DNA from 3 places in the Limnospira sp. genome. Region 1 is predicted to be linked to each of the others. Evidence: riboswitches for the same ligand, from Rfam matches in the RefSeq annotation. Region 1 holds a riboswitch; each other region holds the start of a gene.

What was found. A riboswitch is a leader RNA that binds a small molecule or an ion and turns the genes downstream of it on or off. The one in region 1 is predicted to bind cobalamin.
Region 2: another riboswitch for cobalamin. It lies ahead of cobW (cobalamin biosynthesis protein CobW); the one in region 1 lies ahead of cobG (precorrin-3B synthase).
Region 3: another riboswitch for cobalamin. It lies ahead of ACTIE0_RS18590 (energy-coupling factor ABC transporter permease); the one in region 1 lies ahead of cobG (precorrin-3B synthase).

Annotation. Positions count from the first base shown of each region.
Region 1 is NZ_JBIMLI010000004.1:48,783-59,105, forward strand. It holds gene cobJ (precorrin-3B C(17)-methyltransferase) at 221-1,648, opposite strand; gene cobI (precorrin-2 C(20)-methyltransferase) at 1,680-2,384, opposite strand; gene ACTIE0_RS01515 (precorrin-8X methylmutase) at 2,381-3,010, opposite strand; gene cobG (precorrin-3B synthase) at 3,036-4,484, opposite strand; adenosylcobalamin-variant (AdoCbl-variant) riboswitch at 4,496-4,579, opposite strand; gene ACTIE0_RS01525 (bifunctional cobalt-precorrin-7 (C(5))-methyltransferase/cobalt-precorrin-6B (C(15))-methyltransferase) at 4,623-5,849, shown strand; gene ACTIE0_RS01530 (cobalt-precorrin-6A reductase) at 5,863-6,618, opposite strand; gene hemL (glutamate-1-semialdehyde 2,1-aminomutase) at 6,741-8,039, opposite strand; gene hisE (phosphoribosyl-ATP diphosphatase) at 8,137-8,739, shown strand; gene ACTIE0_RS01545 (hypothetical protein) at 8,736-8,996, shown strand; gene ACTIE0_RS01550 (response regulator) at 9,015-9,437, opposite strand; gene ACTIE0_RS01555 (transglutaminase family protein) at 9,668-10,323, opposite strand, start outside.
Region 2 is NZ_JBIMLI010000013.1:32,785-43,107, reverse strand. It holds gene dcm (DNA (cytosine-5-)-methyltransferase) at 1-722, opposite strand, end outside; gene ACTIE0_RS04140 (DpnII family type II restriction endonuclease) at 709-1,692, opposite strand; gene cobW (cobalamin biosynthesis protein CobW) at 2,027-3,079, opposite strand; cobalamin riboswitch at 3,222-3,367, opposite strand; gene ACTIE0_RS04130 (hypothetical protein) at 3,474-3,716, opposite strand; gene ACTIE0_RS04125 (chlorophyll a/b-binding protein) at 3,765-3,974, opposite strand; gene ACTIE0_RS04120 (ferrous iron transport protein A) at 4,189-4,857, shown strand; gene feoB (Fe(2+) transporter permease subunit FeoB) at 4,885-7,242, shown strand; gene ACTIE0_RS04110 (FeoC-like transcriptional regulator) at 7,392-7,610, shown strand; gene ACTIE0_RS04105 (ferritin-like domain-containing protein) at 7,640-8,137, shown strand; gene ACTIE0_RS04100 (HMA2 domain-containing protein) at 8,195-8,806, shown strand; gene ACTIE0_RS04095 (heavy metal translocating P-type ATPase) at 8,803-10,323, shown strand, end outside.
Region 3 is NZ_JBIMLI010000127.1:481-10,803, forward strand. It holds gene ACTIE0_RS18580 (argininosuccinate synthase) at 1-836, opposite strand, end outside; gene ACTIE0_RS18585 (glycosyltransferase family 2 protein) at 959-1,885, shown strand; cobalamin riboswitch at 1,929-2,089, shown strand; gene ACTIE0_RS18590 (energy-coupling factor ABC transporter permease) at 2,110-2,865, shown strand; gene ACTIE0_RS18595 (energy-coupling factor ABC transporter substrate-binding protein) at 2,874-3,182, shown strand; gene cbiQ (cobalt ECF transporter T component CbiQ) at 3,183-3,986, shown strand; gene ACTIE0_RS18605 (energy-coupling factor ABC transporter ATP-binding protein) at 3,970-4,821, shown strand; gene ACTIE0_RS18610 (sensor domain-containing protein) at 4,829-8,401, opposite strand; gene ACTIE0_RS18615 (amylo-alpha-1,6-glucosidase) at 8,708-10,323, shown strand, end outside.

The sequences.
Region 1 (10,323 bases):
ATTGTCGGGGGGTTCTGCTAGTTTATCGCCTCCCAACCGGAGGATTAATCAACCCGCCCCCAGCCAGTGATTAATTAATAATTGATAATTGTAGGGGCGGGTTCTGGTAGTTTATCGCCTCCCAACCGGAGGATTAATAAACCCGCCCCCAGCCAGTGATTAATTAATAATTGTTAATTGTCGGGGGGTTCTGCTAGTTTCTCGTTTCCCAACCGGAGGATTAATAAACCCGTCCTTTGGGGAGAGAGGGATAATGGCGTGGGGTGTAAATCCACTGCTGGTTTTGGTTTTGGTTAATGATGCGAGTTTGGCTGTTTCCAATTAAAATTATGGTTCGCATATCGGCATCTTGAGCGGTTAATTGTTCGAGTATTTTGACGGTGACGGTTTCTCCTTTTCTGCCTAAATTTCGGGCTAAGATAATGGGAGTTTGGGGAGACCTCCACTTTAATAATATCTGTTTTGCTTGGTCAAGTTGCCAGGTTCTTTGTTGAGAAACAGGGTTATAAAATGCCATGGCTAAATCGGCTTTGGCGGCTAATTCAATGCGGTTGATAATGACATCCCAGGGTTTGAGAATATCTGATAGGGAAATGACGCAGAAATCGTGTCCTAATGGTGCGCCAACTCTGGCGGCGGCGGCTTGCATGGCGGAAATACCTGGACAGACCTGGATAGCGATCGCCTCCCATTCTGGTTTGGCTTTGGTTTCTAATACTTCAAATACCGCTGAAGCCATGGCGTAAATGCCTGGATCGCCGGAAGAAATTAGCACCACTGAACGCCCTTTAGCGGCTAAATTTAAGGCAGTCTCCGCCCTATTTAATTCTACCCTATTATCAGATTCATGGCGGATAATTTCGGGTTTTCTTAAAAATTCAACTAGGTCTAAATAGGTTTTATAACCTACCCAATCACTAGCATTTTCTAAGACCTCGCGAACTTGGGGAGATAGCCAATCATGGCTTCCGGGTCCGGTGCCAATTATGGCTAATTTACCGGTGATTTCTGGTGAACTCTCTAACTGATAAATTAAGCGATCGCCCCTAGGCTGAAGAGTGTCTATATCTGCTTTATCTACGATTTCAATAGTCAATTTTCCCTGTTCATCAAAGGGCAATTTACTATTTTGTAACCAGGGTGCATCTCCGAGCAATTTAACTTGTTCTCCCGCCAACAAATCGGAAATAAAGGTTTTGGCATCATCAGGATTAATCAATTGATAACCCTTGGGGGGAGATAATAAAGCCGTTTTAAATCTAATTTCTCCTGTGGTGGTAATAGCTGGAGAAACCTGCAAGAATTGGGCAATTTTACGCGCCAAATCATTAACCCCTTGTAAACCCCCTAAAAGTGGCACGACGGCGCTACCATCTTCAGCCACAGCTAAAACGGGAGGTTCCTGCCATTTATTGATTAATAATGGTGCTAAAGTGCGAATTAAAATCCCCGCCGCACAAATGCCAATAATGGGGGTTCCTGTTTGGAAGAGTTCCCGCAGGGTATCCCCAAAATTATCATAGGTTAAATCAGCCGACTGGGTGCGTTTTGGGGAACCATAGATAATCCCATTACCTAGCGCTTTTTGGATGTTCTTAGCCACATCAAGACTATTTTCGGTTAAAACAATAATGGCTGGTTGGTTCATAACTTAGGGGGAATTAAGGGTTAATTCGGGGTTATTTGGGCAGGTTGTGACTAGGTACTAAAATTAATGACCAGTAGGTAACTGAGTTATGGTCAACTTCTGTAATGGGGATAATTGCCTGATTTTTCCAAGTAGCGCGTTCGATATATAAAGCCCTTTGTAGTAGTCCTAAATCTGCCAAAATTTGATAAACTTTAGCAAAATGCCGACCTAATTTCATAATGGCGGCTGCATCAGCTACCGAGAGGCGATCGCGTAATATATCCGCCTCTAATGTAGCCGGAAGAATGGTAAAGACATCATTGCGATAAGTTATCGGTACTCCCAACATAGCCGCACTAGCCATCACTGAAGAAATCCCAGGTATGACCTCAATTGAAAACCGCCCTGATAAGCGATTAAAAATGTACATAAACGTACCATAAAGCATCGGATCTCCCAGACACAAAACCGCCACATCTTTCCCCTGGCTGAGATGTTCGGCAATTTTTTCCGCCCCGATATCATAATAAGGCTGTGACGATCGCTGCACACTAAAGGGTAGGGGGATAGGAATTTCGATCTGATCAGGGGAGATAAAATCGGCGACGATCGCCCTAGCTAAAACCTTGCCATTTTCCAAACTGGGATAGGCAATGACGGGAACAGTTGTTAAAATACGATGTGCTTTTAAAGTTAGTAATTCCGGATCTCCCGGACCAATTCCCAACCCATAAAGTCGCCCTAATTTAGTCATAATTCATTTTCCTTTGCTAACGCATTTACTGCCGCCGCTGCGATCGCACTCCCACCGCGCCGCCCATGGAGTGTCATAAATGGAATACCACGGCTATTAGATGCCAATTCAAGTTTCGACTCTGCCGCGCCGACAAAGCCGACCGGAAACCCTAAAATCAGTGCAGGTTTCACTAAACCATCATCCAACATTTCCAGCAGGTGAAAGAGGGCAGTCGGTGCATTACCAATGGCTACCACTGCGCCTTGTAAATTATCCCCCCATAACTCCAATGCTGCCGCCGACCGAGTATTATCAATCTGGCGAGCGATATTAGGGACATCTGGATGATTTAGGGTACAAATAATCGGGTTATTTTTAGGTAAGCGTTTTTTAGTAATTCCCCTAGCCACCATCATGGCATCACAAAAGATGGCTTTTCCCTGTTGTAGTGCCTCCCGTCCGACTTTAACGGCATTTTCTGAGGCTTGTAAATCTCCGATAATATCCGTCATTCCGCAGGCATGAATTAACCTAACTGCTACATGAGATAAATCATCTGATAAACCTTGAAAGTTGGTTTCATCCCGAATTATTCCAAAGGATTTCTGATATATTTGGTTGCCGTCACGCAGGTAGTCTATCATCAGCAAATTTGCAGGTAATTAGTGATTAATTAAGTGGGCGATTTTGGGTCAAAAAATTGGCTAAAAATTCGGGTATTTCGGTAAATACTCCCTCAAAAATTTTTTGTTTTAAGGATTGTTCACCATCCCCAAGATACACTTGGTAGCCTTCGATAGTTTTCCCATTTTGATTAATTGTATGCCCTAAAAGGGTGATTTCTGCGGGACTGGGTTGAGCGCAAAATTTAGGGCAACCAGTTACATGAATATTAATAGGAGTATCTAAATTTAATCGCTGGTGGAGATATTCTGCTAATTGGGAAGCGTGAGTTTGAGTGTGGGTAAGTGATGCGGCACAGCCAGGCTTACCACCACAAGCAGCGATCGCCACTTGATTTGACTCAATTTCCGCGAAGCCTAATAAAGATAGTTTCGGCAATAATTGGCTGATTTGTTGATGGGGAATATCTGGCATTATAATTGTTTGCCAAGGGGTTAATCTTAACTCGGCATTACCAAAGGTTTCTGAAAGTTCTACTAATCCTAACCATTGTTGTGCATTAATTTGTCCTAGGTGTAATGATATCCCAATATAACACAATTCGGCGTTTTTTTGGGGATAAATTCCTAAATGATGATAGGGTTGGCTGGGGGTAGGTTCAGCGGACAATATCGGCAAGGGCTGGGTTAGTTGGCTGTTGACTTGCTGGATATATGTATCTAATCCTAGATGGTCAATTAGCTGTTTCATCCGAGGCTTTTTCCCGGTATCTAAGGGGTTGTTTCGGACATACTCCCCATAGACATTAATAAGGGTAGCGACTACAGATAAACATTGTTCTGGCGTGATGACAAGTTGGGTATTATATAGCTTTTTATCTCCGGCGATCGCCAACTGAAAATTAATGCTATTATTCCCATCATCTACCGAGATCGCATTAAGCTGAATCTCATTATATCGATGTTCCCAAGCCACCGGAGAACGGATACCAATTCCCACAGTCCCCCCCCCATCAACTCCGATGCTAAACTTAGGACTAAGTTCGCCAATTAACGGGTGATTTTGAATCAGATTATCCAGGGCTTTAATCAGGGGACTAGTATCAATTAACTCCTGGCTATCAATTCCCGCCGTCGGACTACCCATAATATTGCGTAGGTGGTCTATGTGGGGATGTTGAGCAGCTAAATTTAATTTTTTCAGCATCTCAAAAACGGCGCTAGTTGGTGGTTTTTGCACTCCCCGAATTTGTAAATTAGCGCGATTAGTTACTTGTAGCGTCCCTCCCCACTCCGTTAATAAATAACCCAATAATTTACCCTGTTTACTATTAATTAATCCGCCCGGAGTCCGAATGCGGATTAAAAAACCATCCTGGGCGTGGGTTCCATAAAATAGACCCGGACAAACATTTGCTTTAACTAACCAATTCATGGTGATTTGTTTCTCCATGCGACGCAGAGAATGAGCCGCAAAATTAGCTGATTTTGACAACTCATCAATAACTTGTAGTTGGCATTCTGACTCAGAAAATTGTATTACAGTTGCGGCACAGTGTCGGAATCTCACCGAACTTTCCCAACGACAAGCCCAAATACTATATCATGAATACTGGTATTTTAACTATAAATCATGGTCAGCAGGGATTTTTCCCACAAATGGTTATCAATTGTAGGAATTGGGGAAGATGGGTTAGAAGGGTTAAGCGCCACGGCGCGATCGCTTTTATCTATGGCTTCAGTAGTTGTCGGTGGTCAACGTCATTTAGCAATGTTACCCCCGGAGGATAAACGAGAAAAACTCCTCTGGACTTCTCCTCTGGATGAGTCGATCGCAGAAATTATCCGCCGCCGTGGTCAACCCGTCTGTGTTTTAGCTAGTGGCGATCCGATGTGGTATGGTATTGGCGTTACCCTTACCCGTCGCCTACCCCTTGAGGAAATTACTATAATTCCTTCTCCCTCTACATTTAGCCTAATTTGTAGTCGTTTGGGTTGGTCTGTAACCGATGTAGAAACCCTGAGTTTATGTGGTCGTCCCCTGGCTTTATTAAATCGGGTAATTTATGGGGGTGCGCGTCTGTTAATTTTAAGTGCTAATCGTCGCACTCCCGCCGCCGTGGCTGAACTCCTAACACATCAAGGATTTGGTGATAGTTTAATCGTGGTGTTGGAACATTTGGGAGGCAAAAAAGAGAGACAAATTTCGGGTATCGCTTCCTCTTGGGATGTTGACGAAGTGGCTGATTTAAATGCGATCGCCGTAGAGTGTATTAGTTCTAATCCCGTTAACTTTTCCCCTAGTTTCCCGGGACTTCCTGACAGCGCCTACCACCACGACGGACAGTTAACTAAACAGGAGGTCCGAGCGATTACTCTCAGTCGATTATCTCCCCTACCGGGACAACTTTTATGGGATGTCGGTGCAGGTTGTGGGTCCATTGGTATTGAGTGGATGAGAAGTGATCGCCGTTGTCAAAGTATCGCCATAGAACAGCATCCCAGACGCTTAGAATATATTGCTGATAATGCCACAGCTTTAGGGACTCCAGACCTGCAAATAATAGCCGGAAAAGCACCCGAATCATTAATTAATTTACCTTCCCCTGATGCCATTTTTATTGGTGGTGGTATTACCACCCCAGGTCTATTAGAAACCTGTTGGAAAAAATTGCGATCGGGAGGTCGTCTAGTGGCTAATACAGTCACAGTTGAGAGTGAGTTACTTCTGTTACAATGGCATAATAAATTAGGGGGGGAACTTACCCGAATTGGCATTGAAAGAACTGCAGCCATTGGCAATTTTTTAGGCTGGAAACCCTTAGCTACTGTCACTCAATGGTCAGTGCTGAAACCATAACTAAAAAGGCGGTTTATTGTTGGTGTAACCAAGCGATCGCCGACTCAATATCAGCCACTGTTTCCCCCATAGGAATGGGAGGACGTTGCACCATAACCACAGGTAATTTCAACTCTCGCGCCGCCACAATTTTGGCGTAGGTAGCATCACCGCCGCTATTTTTACTAACAATTGCACCCAGTTGATATTCCCGTAAAATTGACAGTTCATCTACCACCGAAAACGGCCCCCTTTGTAACAATAATTCCCCCCTAGGTATAGGTAAATTCGGCTGAGGTGGGTCAATCATCCGCATTAAAAACCAGATATCTTTTAGTTCAGCATAGGCGGAAAGTTCCTGACGACCAATAGTTAAAAATACCCGTTCAGCTAACCCTGATAAAACCATAGTAGCCTGTGAGTGACTATCCACCTCAACCCAGTTATCGCCGGGGACTTTTTCCCAAGCCGGACGGACAACCATTAACCGTTTAATTCCACATTCATTAGCTGCTATAGCCGCATGGTCAGAAATTTGGGCAGCAAAGGGGTGGGTAACATCAATTAAAATATCAATTTTTTGTTGTTTTAAATAGTCGATTAAACCCTGAACACCGCCAAAACCCCCAATCCGAAAAGCCGCCGGGTCTTTCGGGGTAACTGGCTGTTGAGTGCGACCCGCAAAAGAAGCGATCGCCTCTATATTCGCCATAGTTTGAACCCTATCATATAGGGCTGTCGCTTCCGCCGTTCCTCCCAAAATCAAGATTTTTTTACAGTAATTACTCATCCAAATTAATAGGTTAAGATTAGCCCGATAAACCCCAGCAAAAACCAGGTTTTCTATGGGAATTCCAGACAGACTTAACCATCAATTCCATAAAAAACCCAGTTCTTGACTGTCAGAATTATCTACAGACCAGATAAAACTTCCCGCGCCGCCGCCAGAGTTTGATCAATATCTTCCTCAGTATGCACAAAAGAAGTAAAACCAGCCTCAAATTGTGAAGGAGCCAAATAAATACCCCGTTCTAACATACCTCGATGGAAGCGACCAAACTTCGCCAAATCAGACTTTTTAGCATGATCATAATTATGAACAGGTCCCTCCGTAAAAAAGAACCCAAACATCGCGCTAATTTGGCCACCACAGGCTGCATGACCTGTTTCTTTAGCAATTTCCAATAAGCCATTACTCAGCTTTTTGGTAATTTGGTCGAGATATTCATAAGTCCCCGGCTTTTGCAATAGTTCCAGAGTCTTAATTCCCGCCGTCATGGCTAGGGGATTTCCTGATAGGGTTCCCGCTTGGTACATGGGACCTGCTGGCGCGACCATAGCCATAATATCCTGACGACCGCCATAGGCTCCCACAGGTAAGCCACCACCGATAATTTTACCCAAAGTAGTTAAATCTGGGGTAACACCAAATTTTTCTTGAGCGCCACCGTAAGCAATGCGGAAGCCAGTCATCACCTCATCAAATACCAGTAAAGCGCCATTTTCCTCGGTCAGCATCCGCAAACCTTCCAGGAAACCCGCATCAGGAGGAATAAAGCCAGAGTTGCCTACAACGGCTTCTAGGATGATACCTGCGATTTGACCTGGATTTTCCGAAAATAGTTTTTTGACCGCTTCTAGGTCATTGTAGGGGGCGTTGAGAGTGTTTACAGTCACGTTTTTAGGTACGCCGGGAGAATCGGGTAAGCCGAGAGTCGCCACACCCGATCCGGCTTTGACTAGGAACATATCCGCGTGGCCGTGGTAGCAGCCCTCAAATTTGATGATTTTTTCGCGACCCGTAAAGGCTCGCATTAGTCGCAGTACGGACATACAGGCTTCCGTACCAGAGTTGACAAACCTTACCATTTCGATGCTGGGAACAGCGTCGATCACCATTTCCGCTAAAACGTTTTCTAGGGCGCAGGGTGCGCCGAAACTGGTCCCTTTTTCTAGCGCTTCGTGGAGAGCGGCGATTACTTCTGGGTGAGCATGACCGCAAATAGCTGGCCCCCAAGTGCCAACATAGTCAATATATTGGTTCCCGTCAACGTCCCAAACGTATGCTCCTTTGACGCGATCGAAAACTATGGGTTGACCGCCAACGGATTTGAATGCACGCACTGGGGAGCTAACCCCCCCTGGCATGATTTTTTGGGCGGCGCTAAAGATTTCCTCAGATTTTGTTGTTTTTAATGGGGTGCTTACCACTTTAATCTCCTTATGCTTAATATGTTTGGATGCTGTGGTGCCAAATTTGCTAACGGTGAGACACAAAATGATATTCTAAACAGTAGTGGTGTTTTTTATGACATTTAGTGGAGTTATGGCAGCCGGGAAACCCCCAGAATTGGGGAATCTGATTGATATTGATAAAATTCGTTACGATGATCAGGGCCTGGTAGCGATCGCCATTCAGGATATCTTAAATGGTGGGGTTTTGGCTTTGGGGTCGATGAACCGGGAAGCACTACAGAAAACCCTCGCGACTCAACAACTGTGGTGGGTTCAACAGTCACAGATTGAACTTTGGCATCCTGATATTATACTGGAGTCCATTAGCTATGACTACCGGGGCAATTTTCTGGTGGCTGGGGTTGCCTATTGTCCCTCGGAGTTAAATGGCTCTGGTGGACATACCTTGGCGGGTTTGTTTCGGGTAATTTGCGATCGCCGAGATCATCCAAATTCCCAATCCTATACCTGTCAGTTATTCGCCGGGGGAGATAATAAGATTCTCAAGAAAATCGGAGAAGAGGCGGCGGAAGTAGTTATGGCTTGTAAGGATGATGAGCCGCAGGCGATCGCCTCAGAAGTAGCCGATTTATTTTATCATTCCCTGGTGGCTCTGGCTTATCATCAGGTGGATTTACGGAAAGTTTATGAACAGTTAGAAGCACGTCGTCAATGAGTAAATTAACTCCGATTTCCTTAACGGTTCATTATATTAATGGGGAGTCCTACGAGTTTGAGTTTATGCCTCAGCAAACTTTGCAGGGTAGCGCTGTCAGTCCTCTGCAACAGATTTTGGGTTCCCATGAAATTATTATAGAGTTGGAGGATCGTTTGTTAGTAATTCCCATGGAAAATATACAGGCGATCGAGATTTCTCCACCCCCTAGCATTTTACCGGATACGGCTATTCGTAATGCTCAACAGGTGGATTAATGGAGTATTTGGCGACCTCTATTTGGGGTCATTTTCGGCTAGGACATCCCCCGCGATTTTGGCTTTAATTTGGTCAATAAAGGCTTGATGATCTATAATAGGTTTGGGGATGTAACCATCAGCGCCACTTTGGGCTAAGAAATATTCGCGATCGCTTTCATCCCCTTGGGCGGTCACCAAAATCACTGGTAAATTAGCAGTTTCAGGATTAGCTTTGAGCATTTGGGTAATTTTAATGCCATCAATGGGTTGACCCTCATAATAACTATTGTTTAGATAAATATCCATCAAAATCAGATCAGCTTGTTTAGAGGTTGCCATATTGATCACAGTTTCCACATCCTCAGTATGACAGGCAAGCATCCCACCTTTACGGGTGATAATTCTTTTAAATATCTGCCAATTAATCGGATTATCTTCAACTACTAAAACAGTTTTCATATTTTCACCCTCATTTGCAGAATTATAGTGACTCAACATACAGGCTATATGATTAGCATCTTCTATTCCACTGATTCTGTCGATCGCAATAAGTTCAGGATTTTCAGGTGATGGCTATGGTATCTGATGCCCATTTAGAGGCTCAAAGGATGGAAAAGTTCAGGACAATTGAATTCCTTATCTAGTATAGCAGTGGTATCGGTTGTTGATGTGACCGCTAAGATACTTAATCAACAGAGTTTTTCAATGGATAAATCATATTTCATCTGAGAATATGCTCCTCGCCCTCGAAAACTGCCGTTTATGGGACTAGCATATTCAGGAATAGCACTAGAAACCAGGGCGATATTGCGATCGCTGATAGCTAAATTCTGAGTCGGGTCATAACCCCGCCATCCCCCCCCCGGAAGATAAACCTCAGCCCAGGCGTGAAGATGGCGATCGCTATTATTTAGGTCCCCTTCCTGGTAGCCACTAACAAACCGAGTGGCCAAACCCATGGCCCGACAAGCCTCCATAAACAAAACCGTCAGATCTCGACAGGAACCCGCTTGCTGTCTCCAAGTAATCCCAGGGGGGAAAGCCGCCCCAGTTTCCCGAATAGTATAGCGACAAGTCCGATAAATGCGTTGATTTAAATCACTTAAAAACGTGAGAATCTCCCCCCGGGAACCATGCCAAATTTCTTGGGCCAATTGCACAGCCGCCGGGTCAACTCTGCCTTCTATATAAGGCTGTAAATGCCTTAAAATCGGTGCGGGATAGTCAGCGATCGGCAATTTCATCGCCCAAGGTTCCAGCAAATAGTTAAAGGGGTTATGACAATGAGTTTCTACTTGGGAACTGACTTTAATCTTTAATTCTTTCGTCGGTTCATCAAACCACA
Region 2 (10,323 bases), on a different contig from region 1:
ACGCCATGTAATTTCTCTAAGTTTCCGCGAAGAAAGGTGCGTAACGCCGTTGTAAATTCCGCAGAACAATCATAATGGTGGGGGGGATTATCCTCTAAAATATCTCTGACTTTACAGGAAGGTTTAGGCGCAGAAAATAGAGACAGTTGACCGGACTCATAAGAGTGAGAATCCTTAGCACCCAAATCTGACACTAGGTTGAAGTGAGGGGTTTGGTTCAGAACACCCATCATATAGGCTCGGACGCGATTTTGGGGAACACCATAGTTGGAGCTATTCAGTAAAAATAGGTCAAAACTATAACCACGCTCTTGCATTTTTTGGCGAATTGTGTTGATAGTTTTCCCTTGGTCATGGGTGACTAAACCGCGAACATTCTCAAAAATAAAAGCCTGGGGTTGTTGGCTATCCATGAGACGTAAAATCTCAAAAAACAAGGTTCCCCGTGTATCTCCAAAACCAGCTTTTTTCCCGGCGTATGAAAAACTTTGACAGGGAAATCCAGCCAGCAAAACATGATGGGGGGGAAGGGAGGGAATGGTCTGAATATCGCCTTGGGGAGTTTCGGAAAAGTTAGCTTGATAAACCTGTCTAGCATCCCCATCAATTTCACTACTGAGGAGACAATCAGGAATGCAACCTAAAGACTCAAGCGCCTGTTCAAAGCCGAGGCGCAATCCCCCAATTCCGGCGAATAAATCTATAAATTTAACGGTTTTCATTTTCTATAAAGTCGAGAATAAAGTAGTGTAAGTAATTCAGTTCTGACTCAGAAAATGCCAGAAGCAAGTGGCTATACTCATCAATGGTATTCAGAGCAGATTGGCGTTGGAAGTTACCGACTCCATCAATAATATAAATAATCTTGTAACCCAAGCCATCAATCTGCTCAAATCTTGATTTTGCTTGACCCGCTTTCCGCTCAATTGTGCTATTTGTGGTTTCCTGAAAGCTAATTTCAATTGCTATATATTTTTCACCTTTACTTACGACAATATCAAAGTTAGTGTCTCTTTTTCCTGTTTGCTTATGACTGACTCCAGGGATGGTAGAATTGAGGTTGATATTAATATCATTTTGATTTAAATTTTTACCTAAATATTGATATATATGACGTTGCAAAAGCTGACCTAAATCATTACTTTTAGCTCCTGCGGTAATACGGCTTAGATAAATATAACGCTGGCGTATAAACTCGGAAAGTTCATCATACTTACCCATTAATTGTCCAATCTGACATCCCCAAGTCTTAAAAATGCCAGAAATTTTAGGATTTGTTGAATCTCCAGCAAACAGGAGGACGACAATAATATCTTTATAAACTTCAGACAGAGTTTGTTTCCTTAACAGTAATTTCTGGCTGGAAACGTTGAGTTTTTGGTTTGATAATATTCCTGATATGGGTAACACCTGAAAACGATAACAAAATTGAGTGTTGTTCCAAATATACTCTAATTCTCCATCGGGGAACAATAAATCAAACTCTTGATTTAAACGTTGTAGTTTTTCACCTCCAAAATCTGCTAAGATCAGAAGGTGTTTGAGGAATAAATTAGCAGAGAGCTTTGATATTTCTAAAGTGGTAAATATATCTAGGGGATTTTCTAATTCCAAGGCTAGAATTGAGAGAAACTGCTGTTGGGTTTCAATCAGCACCGGGATAATACTCTGTTCGAGTTGTTGTTGAACCAAAAACTTTGGCTAGAATAAAGATGCTGACTGATGCAATTCCTCAATTGTTCGTTTTTGAACCATAGATGATTAAACAGTTTTTCTGTCAGAATTTGCGAACCATTGATCAAATGTGGGTATCCAAAGGTAAACCTATCATGACTTAGAGAGTGAACTAGATGGGGAATACCTGGGGGACGCAATATGGTATTAGGAGGAGAAGGTGGGATGGAGACGAGACGGAAAGTAGCGTAAAGTGTGGTTGTATTGGGGCTATTTTGGCGACGCTGTGAATTTTACTACTGTTTAAATAAGGACGATCGCATTATTAAAATCACCAAAATTGATAAGATTTCTACCTGTTTAACGCCATGGTTTCTGACTGCAAAGAAGTGGCTATTTGTTCTTGATTAAGACTACGACCAATAAACACCAGTTGAGTTTGGCGAGGTTCGTCGGCTTTCCAGGGGCGATCGAAGAAGGTATCAAATCGGTTTCCGACTCCTTGAACTACCATCCGCATGGGTTTATTTGCTACGGCTATAAAACCTTTGATGCGGTAGATTTCCCACTGCTGGGCGATCGCTTTTAATTGATTAACTAAACTGGCGGAGTCCTTAACTGGATCTAAGACTAAATGCACAGCATTGATATCATCATCGTGTTCGTGTTCTTCTTCCTGGTCATGGTGACTAGGGCGACTGTCCAGATGGTCTTCTACCGCTGCATTAAAGCCTAATAATATGTCAGGGTAAATTTTCCCTTGCTGACAGGAAACCACCTGCACTCCTGGGGTTAACTCCTGTTTTAGCCATTGTTGAACCCGGTTTTGAGACTCTCGATCAATGCGATCGCCTTTCGTCAAAAGTACCAAATCAGCACAAGCTAACTGGTCTTCAAATAACTCCTCGATTGGTGTTTCATGTTCCAAAGTTTCATCCGCTTGACGCTGCTTTTCTAAAGCCTCTAAATCTCCCACCAGTTGACCATTGGCTAGGGCTTCACTATCAACTACCGTAATCACACCATCTACCGTCGCTTTCGTGCGAATTTCCGGCCATCGGAAGGCTTGAACCAGTGGCTTTGGTAAAGCCAAACCAGAGGTTTCTATTAATATCGAATCAATCGCATCTTGGCGTTTAAGTAGTTCTTGCATAGTCGGCAAAAACTCTTCCTGGACGGTGCAACACAGACAACCATTCGCTAATTCGATGATATTAGTTTCCGTTTCTTCTTCGTCACAAACTTGGCAAGATTTGAGGATTTCGCCATCAATACCTACTTCGCCAAATTCATTGACTAATACCGCGATCCGACGACCTTGGTTATTTTGCAGTAAATGGCGGATCAGGGTGGTTTTTCCAGCCCCTAAAAATCCGGTGATAATGGTTACAGGAATTTTATGCACGGTTTTTTGACTCCTCCGAAATTATAGCGATTTGCTATCTATAAATGTTGAGATTTTCCTAGAGTTTAGATGGGCGATCGCTATGATATTTAGATTGTGAAAATACTAAATCAACCATCATCCATACCTCGCAGATGAATCAACAATAGGTTACTTATCGGCGGGCATTCTGACTGAGAGACTAACAGAGTCCCATCACAGTCGCGGGACAGCGCCGGACTTACACCGGACTTTCCCCCTTTCCTCTAAGGGCTGATTTCCCTTAGAACCGATATCGGGAATATCTTATCACAGGTTGGGCGAATTCGGGGAAAAACCAAAAAAGTCCCTGCTTATTTCTAAACAGGGACGGTTTGTTATTAGTGAATAGGGAGAGATAGGTAAATTTGATGACTTAGACTAAGTTAGTGAAAATCAAAGCCCCAATAGCGCCACTAACGGCGATCGCCATCAGTAAATTTGTAAAAAACCTGCCGTATTCTGCATTATAACCAAGGGCTTTGTCTTCCTGACCACCTGTGAAGAATAAAGACCAGGCTTGGTTAGCTGTAATTACTTCTGAGGTACTGTTAAAGTCCGGTCGAAAGATTACAGGTCCGATTAAGTATTTGTTAGGAAAGTTAAAATCTGTTTTCATACAAGTCTCCGAAATGCTACTGAATTATAGGTTGACAAAATCTGGGTTTTACAGGCTAGTTAACCAGCCAATTACACCATGTCCGGTTAATGCTTCTAAGGCTAGGGCGGATATAAACCCGATCATAGCTAGTCGTCCGTTGAGTTTCTCTGCGTATTTGTTGAAACCGAATTGTTGCGCTTCCTCTACATATACTTGGGGTTCGATCGCGTAAACATTTGCGCGTCCACCTTCTTCCATAATTTGTCCACGAACCATAGTATTTTTGCCTCTCTGACTTCTTGTAAACAAATGTAACACACTGCAAACAAATATTGCAAGGGGTTGACAAAATTAATTTTTGTAGTATAATTTTGTGCTTTTTCCAAACAAGGGGGTTTATTAAAAATTTATTAACAATGGGATTTTTACTTAGTTACATGGTATTAATTAAAATTAATTCTCAATTAGCTCAACAGAGAGCCAATAGATTATGGACAATGATAACTACTGTGCCGATGTATCCGTGAACGGCTTTGATGGTGGCTCAAGCTGGTCAGGATTTACTTACCTCAAAGACAACACTGGTCATGCTCGCACCATAAGTGAATCACCAGAATCATTGGTTGTAGTGGGCGAATCATCAATTCCGGGAACCTTTGCTTTGTCCGAGGCGAAGGTAGGCGATCGCTTATATATAGTTGCTCTCAATTGTGCCGGAGGCAATACCCGTCTAATGGGGATGGGGTTAATGCCAGGTGTAGAATTAAATGTCATTAGTTCCACAACCAGTGGATCAGTGATTATCGCCCTAGGCGACCATCGCTTAGGACTGGGGGCAGATATGGCTGAGAATATTCAGGTCGCCACAGAAAACCTCACCCAGTCGAAAAGGAAACTCTCATCAATGAATAAGACTAATGTTGTGCAGTTGCGCCATGCGGCGATCGGTTCTCGGTTGCGGGTGGTTGGTTATGACCCCGCCGCCCGTAGCTACAAACGGAAATTATTAGCCATGGGATTAACTCCAGGGGTGGAATTTACAGTCAAACGCCACGCACCTTTAGGAGACCCAACCCAAATTGAGGTCAGGGGATTTAACCTGAGTTTACGCAAAGACGAAGCAGATGCCCTCCAGGTGGCATTGATCAACCCATCCTAAAGGAGGAACAAAATTGTGAGTCAGTCTATGGAACTGAACCGCCAAACCGATAATAAGGCTGCGATGTCCTGTATTGCTTTGGTGGGAAACCCTAACTGTGGGAAAACGACCCTATTTAATGCTTTAACTGGTAGTAATCAGCGGGTAGGTAACTGGCCCGGAGTTACCGTAGAAAGGAAAGAGGGAAGCTATCGTTATCAAAACCAGGCCATCAAGGTGATTGACCTGCCAGGGGTTTACTCTCTGGACGTGGAAGATGCCAGCACTGGATTAGATGAACAGGTAGCGCGAGACTATTTACTATCGGGTGAAGCCACCTTAATTATCAATATCGTAGATGCGTCCAACCTAGAGCGAAATCTGTATCTAACCACCCAACTGCTGGAAATGGGTTTGCCGATCGCGATCGCCCTGAATATGATAGATATAGCCCAGCAGCGGCAAATTACCATTGATGCCCAACAATTAGGCGATCGCTTAGGCTGTCCGGTAATTCCCATGAGTGCTAGTTCTGGGCGAGGGGTAGAACAACTGCGGGAAATTGTCCGAGATGCCATACTTATGGCAGACCGCCCCCAAGCTAAAGTCGCCTATCCAGCCCTTATCGAAGCCGCCCTCAATGAAATTACCGAATCTATAGCCCAACAATATAACTACTTACCCCCAGACTATCGTTGGCAAAGTCTCAGTTTATTGCAATATGACGATCGCCAAAGTTTGGTTAATCAAGATGTCGTTAAGCAAATTGCCACCCACCGCCACCGCATACACCAAACCCTGGGAGAAGATATCGACTTATTGATTGCTGATGCGCGCTATAGCTGGATTCATCAGATGTTACAGGGTATCACACAGCGATCGGACCTAGTACAACAGCACGTTTCCGATCACATTGATCAGGTAGTCCTCAGTCGCGCCTGGGGTATACCCATTTTTTTGGTAGTCATGTACCTGATGTTCCTGATTTCCATTAACTTTGGCGGCGCATTTATCGACTTTTTTGAGATCGCCTTTGGTACCGTATTTGTAGATGGCATGGCTCATGGCCTTGAGCAAATTAACGCCCCCGGTTGGTTAATCGGTACTCTAGCCGAAGGAGTTGGCGGCGGTATCCAAACCACTGCTACATTTATCCCCCAAATTGGCTTAATGTTTATCTGTCTAGCCATCTTAGAAGACTCTGGCTATCTCGCCCGCGCCGCCTTTGTTATGGATCGGTTTATGCGGTTTATGGGGCTTCCGGGTAAGTCTTTTGTGCCAATGATGGTCGGTTTTGGCTGCAATATTCCCGGTATTATGGCAACCCGGACTTTAGAAAATCCTCGCGATCGCCTAATGACCGTCTTAATGAATCCCTTTATGTCCTGTGGGGCGCGCCTGCCAGTTTATGCCCTGTTTGTAGCCGCATTTTTCCCCAGAAACGGACAAAATATCGTTTTCTTGCTTTACATCATCGGGATTTTAGCAGCCGTGTTCACCGGGTTAGTCATGAAGCATACCCTCTTACGCGGTCAATCTGCACCCTTTGTCATGGAATTACCCCCCTATCATATTCCCACCGCCAAAGGTGTATTAATCCGCGCTTGGGAAAGGTTAAAAGCCTTTATCACCCGCGCCGGGAAAATGATTGTTATTGTCGTGTTAATTCTGGGTTTATTAAATTCTGTCGGCACTGATGGTTCTTTCGGGAAACAGGATAGCCAGGATTCTCTTTTAAGTGCCGTTAGTCGCACAATTACCCCAGTTTTTAGCCCCATGGGAATCACTCAAGATAATTGGCCGGCTACTGTCGGCTTATTTACCGGAGTATTTGCTAAAGAGGTCATGGTTGGCAGTATGGATGCCCTTTATAAGCAATTAGGGGCTGATGAAGCATCCGCTGCCGACTCAGTGGAAGAACCCGAAGAAGAATTTAGTTTTTGGGGAGGTATCGCCGAAGCCTTTGCTAGTATTCCCGCTAACTTAGCTGATTTAGGTAATCAAATACTTGATCCCATTGGTTTAAGTATTATGGAAAGCACTGATAATCAGGAAGAAGCCGCCACAGCACAGGAGGTTAGTTATAGCACCTTTGGTCAAATGTCTCAAAGGTTTGGTAGTTCTACCGCCGCTTTTGCTTTCCTGTTATTTGTGTTGCTTTATTTCCCCTGTGTGTCTGCCATTGCTGCTGTTTACCGGGAAACTAATCTCGGTTGGACGGTGTTTGTGGCGCTTTGGACTACTGGACTAGCCTACTGGGTTGCTAGTTTCTACTATCAGGCGATGACTTTATCACAAAATACCGGAGAGGCTTTGGGTTTATTGATGGGACTATGTATCGTCATGGGTGCTACTTTAGTTAGTCTCAAAGCTGTTAGCAACCGTCGCCATTCTCCCCGTTTGTAGCCAGGGTTAGACTTGCCAAAAAAGCAGGTTATTAGCCTTTTGGCTGTAGCTAGTCTCAAGGATTTGTGAATTTATGGTTATCGGTGTTAACAGGTATATTCATGATACCATAGAGACTAGCGATCGCACCATTTATCCCGTCGTCAACTATGCTACTTCAACAACTGCAAAATCATCTCAGAAATCATGGTCGCGTTTCTTTGACAGAATTAGAACATCAGATGAAAATTGATGCTGATACCCTGCGATTCATGCTGGGCAAATTAATTAGAAAGGGGCGAGTTTGTAAAGTGGAGGGTAAAGCCTGCGGGGGCTGTCATAGTTGCTCCCCAGAAGCGATCGAGTTTTACGAATGGATATCTCCCTAATTTAATGAGTTAATCAGGAGTTAATCAAAATGTCAGATAATCCAGCCCTGGATAGTCTTAAACAGGCTTTATGTGAAGCCATACAGGATGAATATAAAGCCTGTGCTACCTATCGGTTAATTATCCAAAAATTCGGACCGATTAGACCCTTTGTGAATATTATCGAAGCCGAAAAAAGGCATATACAGGCATTAATTCCACTGTTTATTAGGTATAATATTCCCATACCAGAGGATGATTGGGAAACTCGTATAATTCCCCCTAACTCAGTACAAGAAGCCTGCGAACAAGGAGTTAAAGCCGAAATTGAAAATGGGGAAATGTATCAAAGGTTATTGAAAGCCACATCAAATTACTGGGATGTACAAAATGTGTTCTTAAATTTGCAACGTGCATCCCAAGAAAACCATTTACCCGCCTTTAAACGTTGTGTCACCAGACGTACTCAAACCATAGCCATATCTAATCAAAACAACTGTTATGGTGGACACCGACATCAGCGCCGGAGAGGTTGTCAATTCTCCTAGTTATTGGGTTCGTGAATTATCTATGGTATACTGTCCTGAAAATAAGGTAAATTGACCATGACGGATTCAGCATTATCTACCGAAATTCAAACCGCAGAAAACCCCGACATTCTTCCCCAAATAGGTCGGTGGTTAGAAGACTATGAGGAAGTGGTGACGATTTTACCTGTGGTAGCAGGTTTATTAGTTACCAGTCGCCTGCGGCTACGGGGGGCGCAAGCCTTGATAGTTAACCTGTTAATGGCTGCAATTATTCGCCAATTAGTTCGCCAATTGAAGCAGGAGGCTAAGGCTAACTCTCCCGCTACTAATTCCACTCAAGCCACAAGTCCTAATAACCATCAAGATAATAGTCCCACAGCTACCACAACTGAAACCGAAGATTATACTATTGTTCATTCTATACCCGGACGGCTTCGGTTGCGTATTCCCCGTTTAATGACTGATGTTCTCTATGCGAAACGCTTAGAAAAACTGTTGTCTGAGGAACAGCGAGTTAAGTCGGTACGCATTAACCGCACCGCTGCATCTTTGATTATTCAATATGACCCGGCTGGGGTTTCGGAATTGGAGTTAGGTATGTATTTAGTTACTATCCTAGAAAAGGCTGAAACTACTGCTGAACCTGATACAAATTCCGTCTCCGATGATTCTGAACCCACATCATGACTACCGCGATATCAACATCATTATCTAATCAAGAATGCCAGGTTATTCATCAGGTAGCTGGACGGACTCGCTTTCGTATTCCCCTATTAGCTAAATATCCCCAATTAGCTACTGAAATTCAGCAGATTTTAGCAAAAAACTCCGGTATTACCTATGTGCGGATTAACCCCATAGCCGCCTGTATGGTGGTGCAATATGTCCCGAATAAATTGGCGGCGGTTGATTTATCAAATTTGGTGATTAATGTAGTCAAAGACTTGACAAATCATCAATTTTATGATAAGCCAATTTATGGTGTTAATAATGAGCCGAAAACCCCTGAAAAATCAGGGACTGTAGAGGAAAACGAGTCGAGTCTGCGGCTGCCAATTATAGCCACTGCGTTGGCGGTTTTAAGTCGGTTTCCGCAATTAACACCATTGCGCCCTGTGGCGAGAATAGCGTTTATTCTAGCGGCTTTTCCTGTGGCTCAACGGGCTTTTAATAGCCTGATTAATCAGCGACGGTTAAATATTGATTGTCTGGATTTTCTCGCCTTGAGTTTAAGTGCGACTCAGGGTAAGTTAGTTACCCCGGCTATGGTGATTTTACTGCATGAATTGGGGGATGTAATTCGGGAACAAACGGCGCGGGCGACGGAGGTACGCACGGCGAGTTTGATGGATGCTATTGGTAGGTTTGCATGGGTGGTGGTGGATGATGATTTACCCCCGCAAAAAATCCCAAGCGATCGCCTTCATGTGGGGGATAAAGTCGTCGTTTATCCGGGGGAACAAATCCCCGTAGATGGTACTGTCTTAAAAGGAGAAGCCGTTATTGATGAACAGGGTTTAACTGGGGAAGCAATGCCATTAGTTAAACGGGTGGGAGAGTCGGTTTTAGCTTCGACTTTGGTGCGTTCAGGACAGCTTTACTTAAAAGCCGATCGCGTCGGTTCTCAAACTAGAGCTGCTTTGAGTATAGAATTATTACAAAAGGCTCCCGTTTATGATACCCGCATGGCTAATTATGCCGAAAAAGTCGCAGATAGGTTAATCTTGCCTTCTCTACTTTTGGCGGGTATTGTATTAGTTACTAGCCGAGATGCTGCTAGGGCTGCCGCTATTCTTACCCTCGATTTTGTCACCGGAATTAGAGTGTCAATTCCGACAGCCTTTTGGGGTGCATTAAATCATACAACCCGCCATGGTATCTTGGTTCGCAGTGGTCGGACTTTGGAACAACTCGCCGAAGTTGATACCGTGGTTTTTGATAAAACCGGAACTCTAACCGAGGGTGAAATTGCGATCGCTGCCGTGCGGACGCTTCCCGGAGGAATGTCCGAAACCGAACTGCTAAAACTGGCGGCGGCCGCGGAAATGAGACTTAATCACCCTGTCGCCGAGGCGATCGTTAATTATGCTGCTCAACTTGACATTACTATTCCCCCACGAGGAGAATGGTTCTATGATTTAGGCTTGGGAGTACGAGCCGAAATTGAAGGTCATCAGGTATTGGTGGGAAGTCAACGTTTTCTC
Region 3 (10,323 bases), on a different contig from region 1:
ATGGCAGGGGATTCGTAAACTTCCCGAGATTTAATACCTACCAAACGATTCTCGATCATATCAATGCGTCCGATACCGTGGTTTCCGGCGATCGCATTTAAGCGAGAGATGAGGTCAACGCCGTTGAGTGCTTCCCCATTGAGGCTAACAGGAATGCCAGATTGAAAGCCAATTTCTAAATATTCTGGCTGGTCAGGAGTATCAGCGATCGCTTTAGTCATCCCATAGACATCCTCTGGGGGTTCAACCCAGGGGTCTTCCAGAGGTCCAGCTTCGATCGCCATACCAAGCAAGTTGCGATCGAGACTGTAGGGGGAAGACTTTTTAACGGGGAAGGAAATGCCAAATTTTTCCCCATAAGCGATCGTCTCTTCCCGACTCATACCCCATTCCCTAGCCGGAGCTAAAATCTTAATATTAGGGTTGAGAGCGCCGATAGAGACATCAAAGCGGACCTGATCATTGCCTTTTCCCGTGCAACCGTGAGCGATCGCATCTGCTCCGTATTTTTCGGCAACTTCCACCAAAACCTGAGCAATCAAAGGACGTGCTAAAGCCGTAGCCAGGGGGTAGCGGTTCTCATACAAAGCATTAGCTTGAATAGCCGGAAAAGCAAACTCCTGTACAAATCGCTGTTGTACATCAATCACTAAAGACTCACTCGCGCCAGAGTCGAGGGCCTTTTGTTTCACTGGTCCTAGTTCATCACCTTGTCCCAAGTCAACCGCCACAGTAATTACTTCAGCTACCCCAAACTCATTTTTGAGATAAGGAATACAGACAGAGGTATCTACACCACCAGAGTAGGCAAGTACAGCTTTTTCAGCGCGACCCATAATCTACCAAAGCTCCTAGATCAACAAACATTTCATTATCACCCCAATCGCCACCATTGAAAAGTAAGGCTGTAACAATTAGGTTATAGTTGCAGAGCATCGCCAACTGTCCCAGAAAATATATGTTTTTTAGCGTTGTTATCCCTACCTATAACCGTTTGCCGATTTTACAGAAGTGTCTGAGAGCATTGGAAAATCAAACCTATAGCGCCGCCGTGACTGGCTATGAGGTGGTGTTAGTCGATGATGGTTCCACTGATGGGACTGTGGAATGGTTGGGAACTAACACCCTCGAATTTCCCCATCTTCGCATCTACCAGCAAGACCACCAGGGACCAGCGGCGGCGCGAAATTTGGGAGTTGAACAGGCGAGGGGAGATCTGATTGTTTTTATCGATAGTGATTTGGTGGTAACTGATAGCTTTCTTGCCGCTCACGCTACCGCCTTAATTGCCAACTCTCAAAAAAGCGATCGCATCTTTACCTATGGTCGAGTTGTGAATACCTGCAATTTTGAAAATCCCACCACAGAACCCTATAAAATCACCGATTTTTCTGCCGCTTATTTTGCCACCGGAAATGTGGCGATCGCCCGCCATTGGCTAATCGAAGCCGGATTATTTGACCCTAAATTTCAGCTTTATGGTTGGGAAGACCTGGAACTAGGAGTTAGGCTAAAAAAATTAGGCTTAAAATTAATCAAATGCCCCGCCGCCGTCGGATATCATTGGCATCCCCCCTTTAACTTAGACCAAATACCCGCCCTAATTGAAAAAGAAAAACAAAGAGGCAGAATGGGGGTAGTTTTCTATCAAAAACATCCTACCTGGTCAGTCAAAATGATGATTCAAATGACCATTTTGCATCGGATACTCTGGGGCATTTTATCCCTAAGAGGTCAACTCAATGAAAGGACCATGGCGCATTTTTTACAGTGGTTAATTAATCGTGGTCAGCCTCAATTAGCCTTAGAAATTTCTCGGATTTTTTTAAATTGGTATAACGTCCAAGCCGTCCAACAATATTGGGCCAGGCGAGAGCAAACTTAATTAAATATTTGCCAGCTTGGTTCACTGTTGACCTACACATGATACAATAGCGCCAACTATAGGTTCTAGTGGGGAACAGCCACTAGGAGTAATGGGGAAAGTTCGGTGTAAATCCGGCGCTGTCCCGCAACTGTAATCAGATTTCCGGCTAATTTGTCCACCCCATCTGTGAGTCAGGATGCCCGCCTATAGTTATTTCTCACTCACAAATCTGCGAGGTACAGATGAGCAAAAATCATCGAATGATACACCTAATCGCCATGATTGGGTTAACATTTTATTTGGTAATAGGTGCAGCCACTCCAGCTCAAGCAATGCACATTATGGAAGGTTTTTTACCTATTACCTGGGCAATTTTTTGGTGGGTGTTAATCATCCCTTTCTGGGTTATTGGTTTTCAAAAACTCACCAAAATTACCCGAAACAACCCCGAACTAAAGCTATTAATTGCCCTAGCAGGAGCCTTTACGTTTGTCCTGTCAGCTCTAAAAATCCCCTCAGTTACAGGGAGTTGTTCTCACCCCACCGGAACCGGATTAGGAGTGGTTTTATTCGGACCGTCAGTGATGACAGTTTTAGGCAGTTTAGTCCTACTTTTCCAAGCCGTATTACTCGCTCACGGCGGTTTAACTACCTTGGGAGCTAATGTATTTTCTATGGCGATTGTCGGCCCTTGGGTTGCCTATGGCATTTATCAACTATTCTGCCAATTTAACCAACAAAAGTTAGGTATTTTCTTCGCAGCAGCCTTGGGAAGTTTAGCCACTTATTTAATTACCTCCATACAGTTAGCCGTAGCTTTTCCGGCTGCTTCTGGGGGGGTTATGGCTTCCTTTATCAAATTTGCGGGGATTTTTGCAGTCACTCAAATTCCCCTATCAATTAGTGAGGGACTATTAACGCTGGTAGTTTGGAATTGGTTAGAGTCCTACGCCTCAGAAGAACTGCAAACCTTGAAAATTGGGAAAGCTAATAGCTAAGTAAAATCATGACACCAACTTCTGATAAACCTGTAAAAAATGGCAATTTGTGGATGATTTTAGCTGTCGTTATTTTATCGGTAACGCCGCTAATTTTTATCCGAGGAGATTATGAGGGAGCCGATGAACAAGCCGAAAATCTCATCGGCGAAATTCAACCCAATTATCAACCCTGGTTTGAACCTATCTTAGAAGTTCCCAGTGGCGAAATTGAGAGCCTGTTATTTGTTTCTCAAGCTGCTATTGGTGCGGGTATCGTCGGCTATGTGATTGGCTTATATAAAGGCCGTAAACAAGGCAAAAATCGCTCATCCTAAATGTACCATCAAATTGATGCGATCGCCTATACCAATCGGTTAAGGTATTTACCCTCAGAACATAAGTTAGCCTTTGCCGCCATCCTGTTTTGTCTCAGTTTGGCGGCTCCCCCCCTCCTGCAAATATTGATCACCATTTGGGTGACAATTTGGGTCGTGATTTACGCTAAAATTCCCCTAGGAATTTATCTGAAATTGCAAGCCATCCCCTTCAGTTTTTGGTTAACTAGCATTCCCGCCTTACTATTGGGGGTGGTTAATTCAGCTAATATTGAATTAATTAAAACTGATATTATCTGGGAATTTAACCTAGGTAATATCTTGATATATTTCAGTAATCAAGGAATGCAACAAGCTGGTTTTCTACTAACTCGCTCCCTAGTTTTAAGCTCCTGTATGTATTTTCTTTTACTCACTACCCCCTTCGTCGAAATCATTAGAATTTTCCGTAAGATTGGCTGTCCCAGTTTAATCACAGAACTATTAATGTTAATGTATCGGTTTATTTTTATGTTAACTGAAACCGCTAGTCAATTATTAATCGCTCAACAGGTTCGTATCGGTTATGGTGACTGGAAAACTACAATCCGCAGTTTAGGAATTGTCACCAGTCAACTACTCCAACAAACCCTAGAAAATTATCGACAAATTTGTTTAGGATTAACCGCGCGGGGGTTTAACGGAGAGTTGCGGGTTTGGTCGGTTTCTCGCCATCAATCCAACCCTCGATATACCTGGGAAGGATGTTGTGGTTGTCTACTATTATTGGTGATTATTGGATGGTTGTATGTCATCGGAATTTGAGTTACTAGAATTTGATAATGTTCAGTATACTTACCCCGGTAGTCAGCAGCCAACTCTGGAAAATATCACTTGTCAATTTGGTAGATATCAGCGTTATGCTGTCATTGGACGTAATGGCTGCGGAAAAACTACCTTATTTCGATTAGCTAATGGGTTATATCGTCCTCAGTCCGGGGTGATTAGTTGGCGAGGTCAACCGCTACAATATAAACGGCGATGGTTGAATCAATTGCGCCAAAAGGTGGGTTTAGTGTTCCCAAATCCTGAACAGCAGTTAGTAGCAACTACCGTGTCAGAAGATATTTCCTATGGCTTGTGTAATTTGGGTTTATCTACCTCAGAAATTGCTCAACGGGTGCGCCAAATTTTGGCTGAATTTGATTTAGTGGGTTTGGCGGATTTCCCGATTAATTATCTGAGTTTGGGGCAGAAAAAAAGGGTGTCAATTGCTGATATAATGGTGTTGCAGCCACAACTCTTGTTTTTGGATGAACCTACGGCTTATCTTGACTCCTATCAAGTTACTAATTTTCACTGCTTATTAAATCAGATTCAACAGCGAGGAACTACTGTGGTTATCGCTACTCATAATTTGGATTTTGTCGAAGCCTGGGCGGATTGGGTTTTGGTACTTGATAGGGGAAAACTGGCTTTTCAAGGTACACCAGAAGCCGTTTTTAGTCAAAGTCAACAACTCCAAGATTTAGGTTTGGGGGTTCCTTTAGTGGGGGATTTAATTAATTGGTTACAAGCTGAGAATATGGCTTTATCTCAACCACAGTTAAATCAGATTCAGCAACAGATACGCGATCGCTATTGGCGGTCAAATTCTTAAAATTTGGTTAAAATTGGGCAGGTAGTGGTAATCCCCTTTGATCATGGTTTAATAATGCTTCTACCGCTTGACAATTGAGGGGACGGAAGAAAAAATAACCCTGTCCATATTTACACTTAAAATTCTGTAAATGGTGGAGTTGTTCGGCAGTTTCAATACCTTCGGCGATCGCATCCATCTTCAGACTTTCAGCCAAAGCCACAATGACCCGGACAATTTCCCGCTTATCCTCACCTTCGGGAATTTGACTAACAAATGAGCGGTCAATTTTGAGGATATCTACTGGGAATTTATGCAGATAACCCAACGAACAGTAACCTGTACCAAAGTCATCAATACAAATTTTGATTTGTTGTTGTTTGAGTTGTTGTAAAGTGGCGATCGCTAATTCCGGGTCATTCATAATCGCCGTTTCTGTAATCTCTAATTTTAACTCCGAACCCGCCACCCCCGTCTCAACTAAAATCTTGCTAATGCGCCGACTTAAATCATTAGTAAATTGCTGAGAAGACAGGTTAACACTCATCATCAAATTAGAATAAACCGCAAATTTCTCTTTCCATTCGCTTAACTGAAAACAAGCCTGTCGCAATACCCATTCCCCAATATCAACAATTAAACCCGCTTCCTCAGCTATGGGGATAAACTCAGCCGGGGATATCAAACCCTCTTGGGGGTGGTCCCAACGCAATAAAGCCTCAAATCCTGCAATAGTCCCCGTCGATAGTTCAATAATAGGTTGATAGTTCAGCTCAAACTGTTGTTCTTGTAACGCTAAACGTAGCTGGGTTTGCAGGTATAAGCGCCGCAGAGCATTGGTTCGCATCGTCGAGTCAAAAACCACATAACAGCCTTTTCCTTGCCTTTTAGCGCGATACATGGCCGTATCTGCATCTCTTAATACCTCTGGAGAACTTTGATAATTAGAGTTACCCTCAACAATACCAATACTCGCACCCGTAAAAATCTGATTTTTTTCGAGGAATATCGGCAATTTTAAGGATTCCTGAATCCTTTCCGCCACATCGATCGCCTCTTGAATATCCCTAATATTTTCTAATAAAATCGTGAACTCATCCCCTCCCAATCGTGCGAGGATATGTGAATCCACAGAATCTGTAAGCCGCTTACTAACCTCGATTAGCAGTTGGTCGCCGATGGCGTGTCCGAGGCTATCATTAATAAATTGGAACCCATCCAGGTCTAAGAACAGAATAGCAAATTGATAATTATCTAGGGTCTTACACTTTCTAATAGAATCATCTAATTTATCTAGGAAAAATGCCCGATTCCATAAATCGGTAAGAGAGTCATGGGAGGCGCTATGACGCAGTTTAGCTTCCGTTTCTTTCAGGTGGGTAATTTCCATAATTGACCCTTCATAGTAAAGCACACGGTTATGGCGATCGCTATAAATAGCCCGCGCATTTTGCCAGATCCAAATTGCTTCACCATCCCGCCGATAAACTTGGGCTTCAAAATTAGAAACTGAACCCCGAGTTTGTAAAAGATTAATAAACCTATTATAAGTTTCCGGATCAGCATAAACATTCTTAATTTGGCTACCCCTAACCAACAGTTGTTGTTGAGAGTCATAGCCCAAGATTTGAGCTAAAGCCGGGTTAGCACTAATATACTTTCCTTGTAGGTCAATTTGAAAAATTCCCTCTAAAGCATTTTCAAAAATATCTCGATATTTCTCCTCTGCTTGCTTCCGTTGAAATACCGAACCCAATTGCATAGCCACTGAAGACACCAGTTTAACTAAGCGATTATCTTGTTCGCGCGGCATTGACATCAAAAACACTAACACCGCCAACACCCGATTATCTGCTAAAATCGGCACACCCAACCCCGCTTTAAACCCATATTGTTTAATCAGAGAATAGCGGGAAAAATTAGCCTGAGATTCCTCAGAAATATCTCGATCCCATTCCGGTTCTTGACCAGCCCATACCCTCCCGGCTAAACCATCATTTACACCCAGTAAAAACTTTTTACTCTGTTCATAAAAACCCGCGAAATCTGGTTTTTCTTGATAGCTAACTAAACTATATTCCAGATGAGTTTGTTCAGGGTTAGGAATCCATGCTTCCCCAAATTCCCAGCTTGTGGTTTGACAAAGAAGATCTAAAGCCACTGCTAAAGCTGAGTCAAAATCTACGGCGATGCTGACAGCGTGGGTAATTTGTTGAAGTAGTTGGAGTTCTTCATCGGCGCGTTTGCGATCGGTAATATCTAAACCAGCCCCCACAAAATATTCATATTCATCTGTTTCTTTATTAAAAACCGCACGACCATACCATTCTACAATAATTTCGCGATCGTCTTTCGTGATCATAGTTTCTTCCGTGCGTATGGGGAGGCGACGATTAATCATTAATTCAAATACCCAGGGCGCTGATTTTCCCTCTTCCTTCGGCACAAATGTGGCGCTGTAGTTCATCCCTTCCACTTCCTCTTGCTTATAGCCTAGAGTATTCAGCATCGAGGGATTCATGAATTTGACTTTTCCTTCCACATCTAGGACTATAAAAAAAGCCGGATTAGCTTCTAGTAAGGTTTGGGTAAAGTTTTTTTCTTTAATTAATTCCGCCTCCGCTTTATGGCGTTCCCAGATTTCTTGGCTAATTTGATTAGTTAGGGGACGTATAATCACCACTAAACAGGCTGTTCCCACCATGATAAATAGCATCATCGTTCCCGATAATAGTAAAATCTGGCGATAAACCGGGCTGTAGAGTTGCCGTTTCTTTTCACCCATAATTAATGATGCTTCCAGATTGCGAATCGGACTGTAGGCGATGAAAGCATCACAGGAATTACACCATAGCCCCCCCGTTTGATTTCCGCGTTGGTAATTTCTTTTGATAATTTCTAAAATATCCGTTTGTTGACTCAGTGCCGCTATTACCGGATTGGGTTGATTATAGTCAATCAAAATAGGCTTCAATTCATGATTATTTAAAATCGCAATTTCTAAGTAATTTGAACGGTAAAAATTTGCTTTTTGTCTGATTTGTTGGCGCAGATGTGATAAATTAAATAAAAATAAATGGCTGCCGTTAAATGTCCCATGCTTCTCAATCAGAATATGGGGAATATTATCAATTTCAAATAGACCGATAATATCTCCTGTTACCGTAGAAAATCTATGCTTATTTAAAAATTCTATTGGTATGGATTGACCTACTGCTAAAATTACCGTTTTTTGCTCATTTATATAGGCAATTCCCGTCAGATAATCCCCCAATAAATCTTGCCACATTTCCCGGGTATTTTCTAGGGCTTGCGGAGAAATATCGGTGAGTACCTCAGCATTAATGGTTCTACCAATGCCTGGTTTTTGACTTATTTTTAATGATTTATCTAAATATTCATCAATCAAGTTATTAATAATTGATACACTGTTTTGACTCTCAAAAATAAGTTGTTTTTCCTTATTGTTTTTAAGTCGATTATATAGAGGAATTAAACTCAGGATAGCAATAACTGTACTAATCAATAGTAAACCGAGGGCAGAACCATTGATGATTGATGATTTAATTTTTTGTGTTTTTAGACCCGACTTCTCCTGCATATATTCCCCAAAAGTTAATGATTATCAAAGGTTAAAAATGAACTGAGGTATAAAAAAGCACAATCCTAAGTTTTTAGGGTACTGTCAAAGGTCGAAACAACAGAGCTTATACATAATACATTTCCCCAATCAGTAGGAACATTAACCATCCAGATTATGGTGGGTATACTAATAACCACACCAGATATGGTCTAGGTAAGTTATATTATTACTCATTACATGGGCATCTGAATTAATTTAATTTTTCTTTAAAGATAGATTATAATACATTTAAGTAATCTACACCACAGAAATTCAAGATAGAACATGGTTTTAGCATTTGGTCGAGAAATTTGCAATTATCTGAACTCAAGTGAATGTCGAGAGTGGTTAATCACTAATGGTATTGGGGGTTATGGTGCGGGGACGGTCAGCGGACTGTTGACCCGCCGTTATCATGGATTAATGATAGCGGCTTTAAATCCTCCTCTCAATCGAACCCTGTTATTAACCAAGTTAGATGAAACAGTGAGCTATGATGAGCAATTTTTTCCAATTTATACAAATAGGTGGGCTGACGGCAAAGTAGATCCCGAAGGTTTCAAGCATATTCAACACTTCAGACTAGAGGGGACTATTCCCGTGTGGGACTTTGCTTGTGGAGATGCTTTGCTAGAAAAACGAATATGGATGAAACCAGGTGAAAATACAACCTATGTCCAATATACCTTACTCCGGGCTACAAAAGCGATAAGTTTGTCGCTCAAAGCGATGGTCAATCATCGGGATCACCACTACAATACTCATGCCAATCATGGGAATAACTGTCAGATGGATATTAAATCCAGATCACAAGGGGTAGAGATTCGATTATTCCCGGATACTAGCCCCCTATATCTGTTCACCCAGGGAAGTGGGGAGGAAGAGGTAATGATTTCTACGCCGGGTAATCCTTGGTACTATGGATATGATTTGGCAATAGAACGTTACCGAGGGATGGACTGGACGGAAGACCACCTCCATGCTTGTACTTTACACACAACTTTGACACCGGGTAGCGCGGTAACTGTGATTGCCAGCACCAAAGCTGATCCCAATCTGGATATGATGACGGAGTTAGAGGCAAAGCGCCAAAAAGACGGCATCTTATTGGAGTATAAGTCACCCGCACCACAGACACCAGATTGGATAACTCAACTGATACTAGCTGCAGATCAGTTTATAGTCGATCGCACTCTAAAAGACGGAACCCCAGGAAAAACTATCATTGCTGGTTATCCCTGGTTTGGAGATTGGGGACGAGACACGATGATCTCGCTACCCGGTTTGACCCTATCTACCGGACGCGCAGATATTGCTCGCACGATTTTACAAACCTTTTCCCATTATGTTGATCGCGGAATGTTGCCCAACCGATTCCCAGAAGTAGGCGAGACCCCAGACTATAACACGGTCGATGCCACCCTCTGGTATTTTGAAGCCATCCGCGCCTATTTCGACCATACCCTAGATATTAACTTATTAGCAGAACTTTTCCCGGTCTTAGATTCGATGATCCATTGGCATCATCAAGGGACCCGCTATAATATCAAAGTTGATCCAGAAGACGGACTACTCTATGCAGGAGAACCCGGTTCACAACTAACCTGGATGGATGCGAAAGTAGGCGATTGGGTAGTCACACCACGAGTCGGTAAACCCATCGAAGTTAATGCCCTGTGGTACCATGCCCTACAGGTAATGATCCGCATTGCCAAAATATTAGATAAACCCAGTCAGGACTATGAAACCTGGGCAAAAAAAACCGCCCAAGGCTTCTCCCGATTCTGGAATCAACAGGCAGGCTACTGTTATGATGTTCTGGACACTCCCGACGGGGACGATCGCTCCCTGCGACCCAATCAAATTTTCGCGATATCTCTGTCTCAATTAGGGAAAGTCGG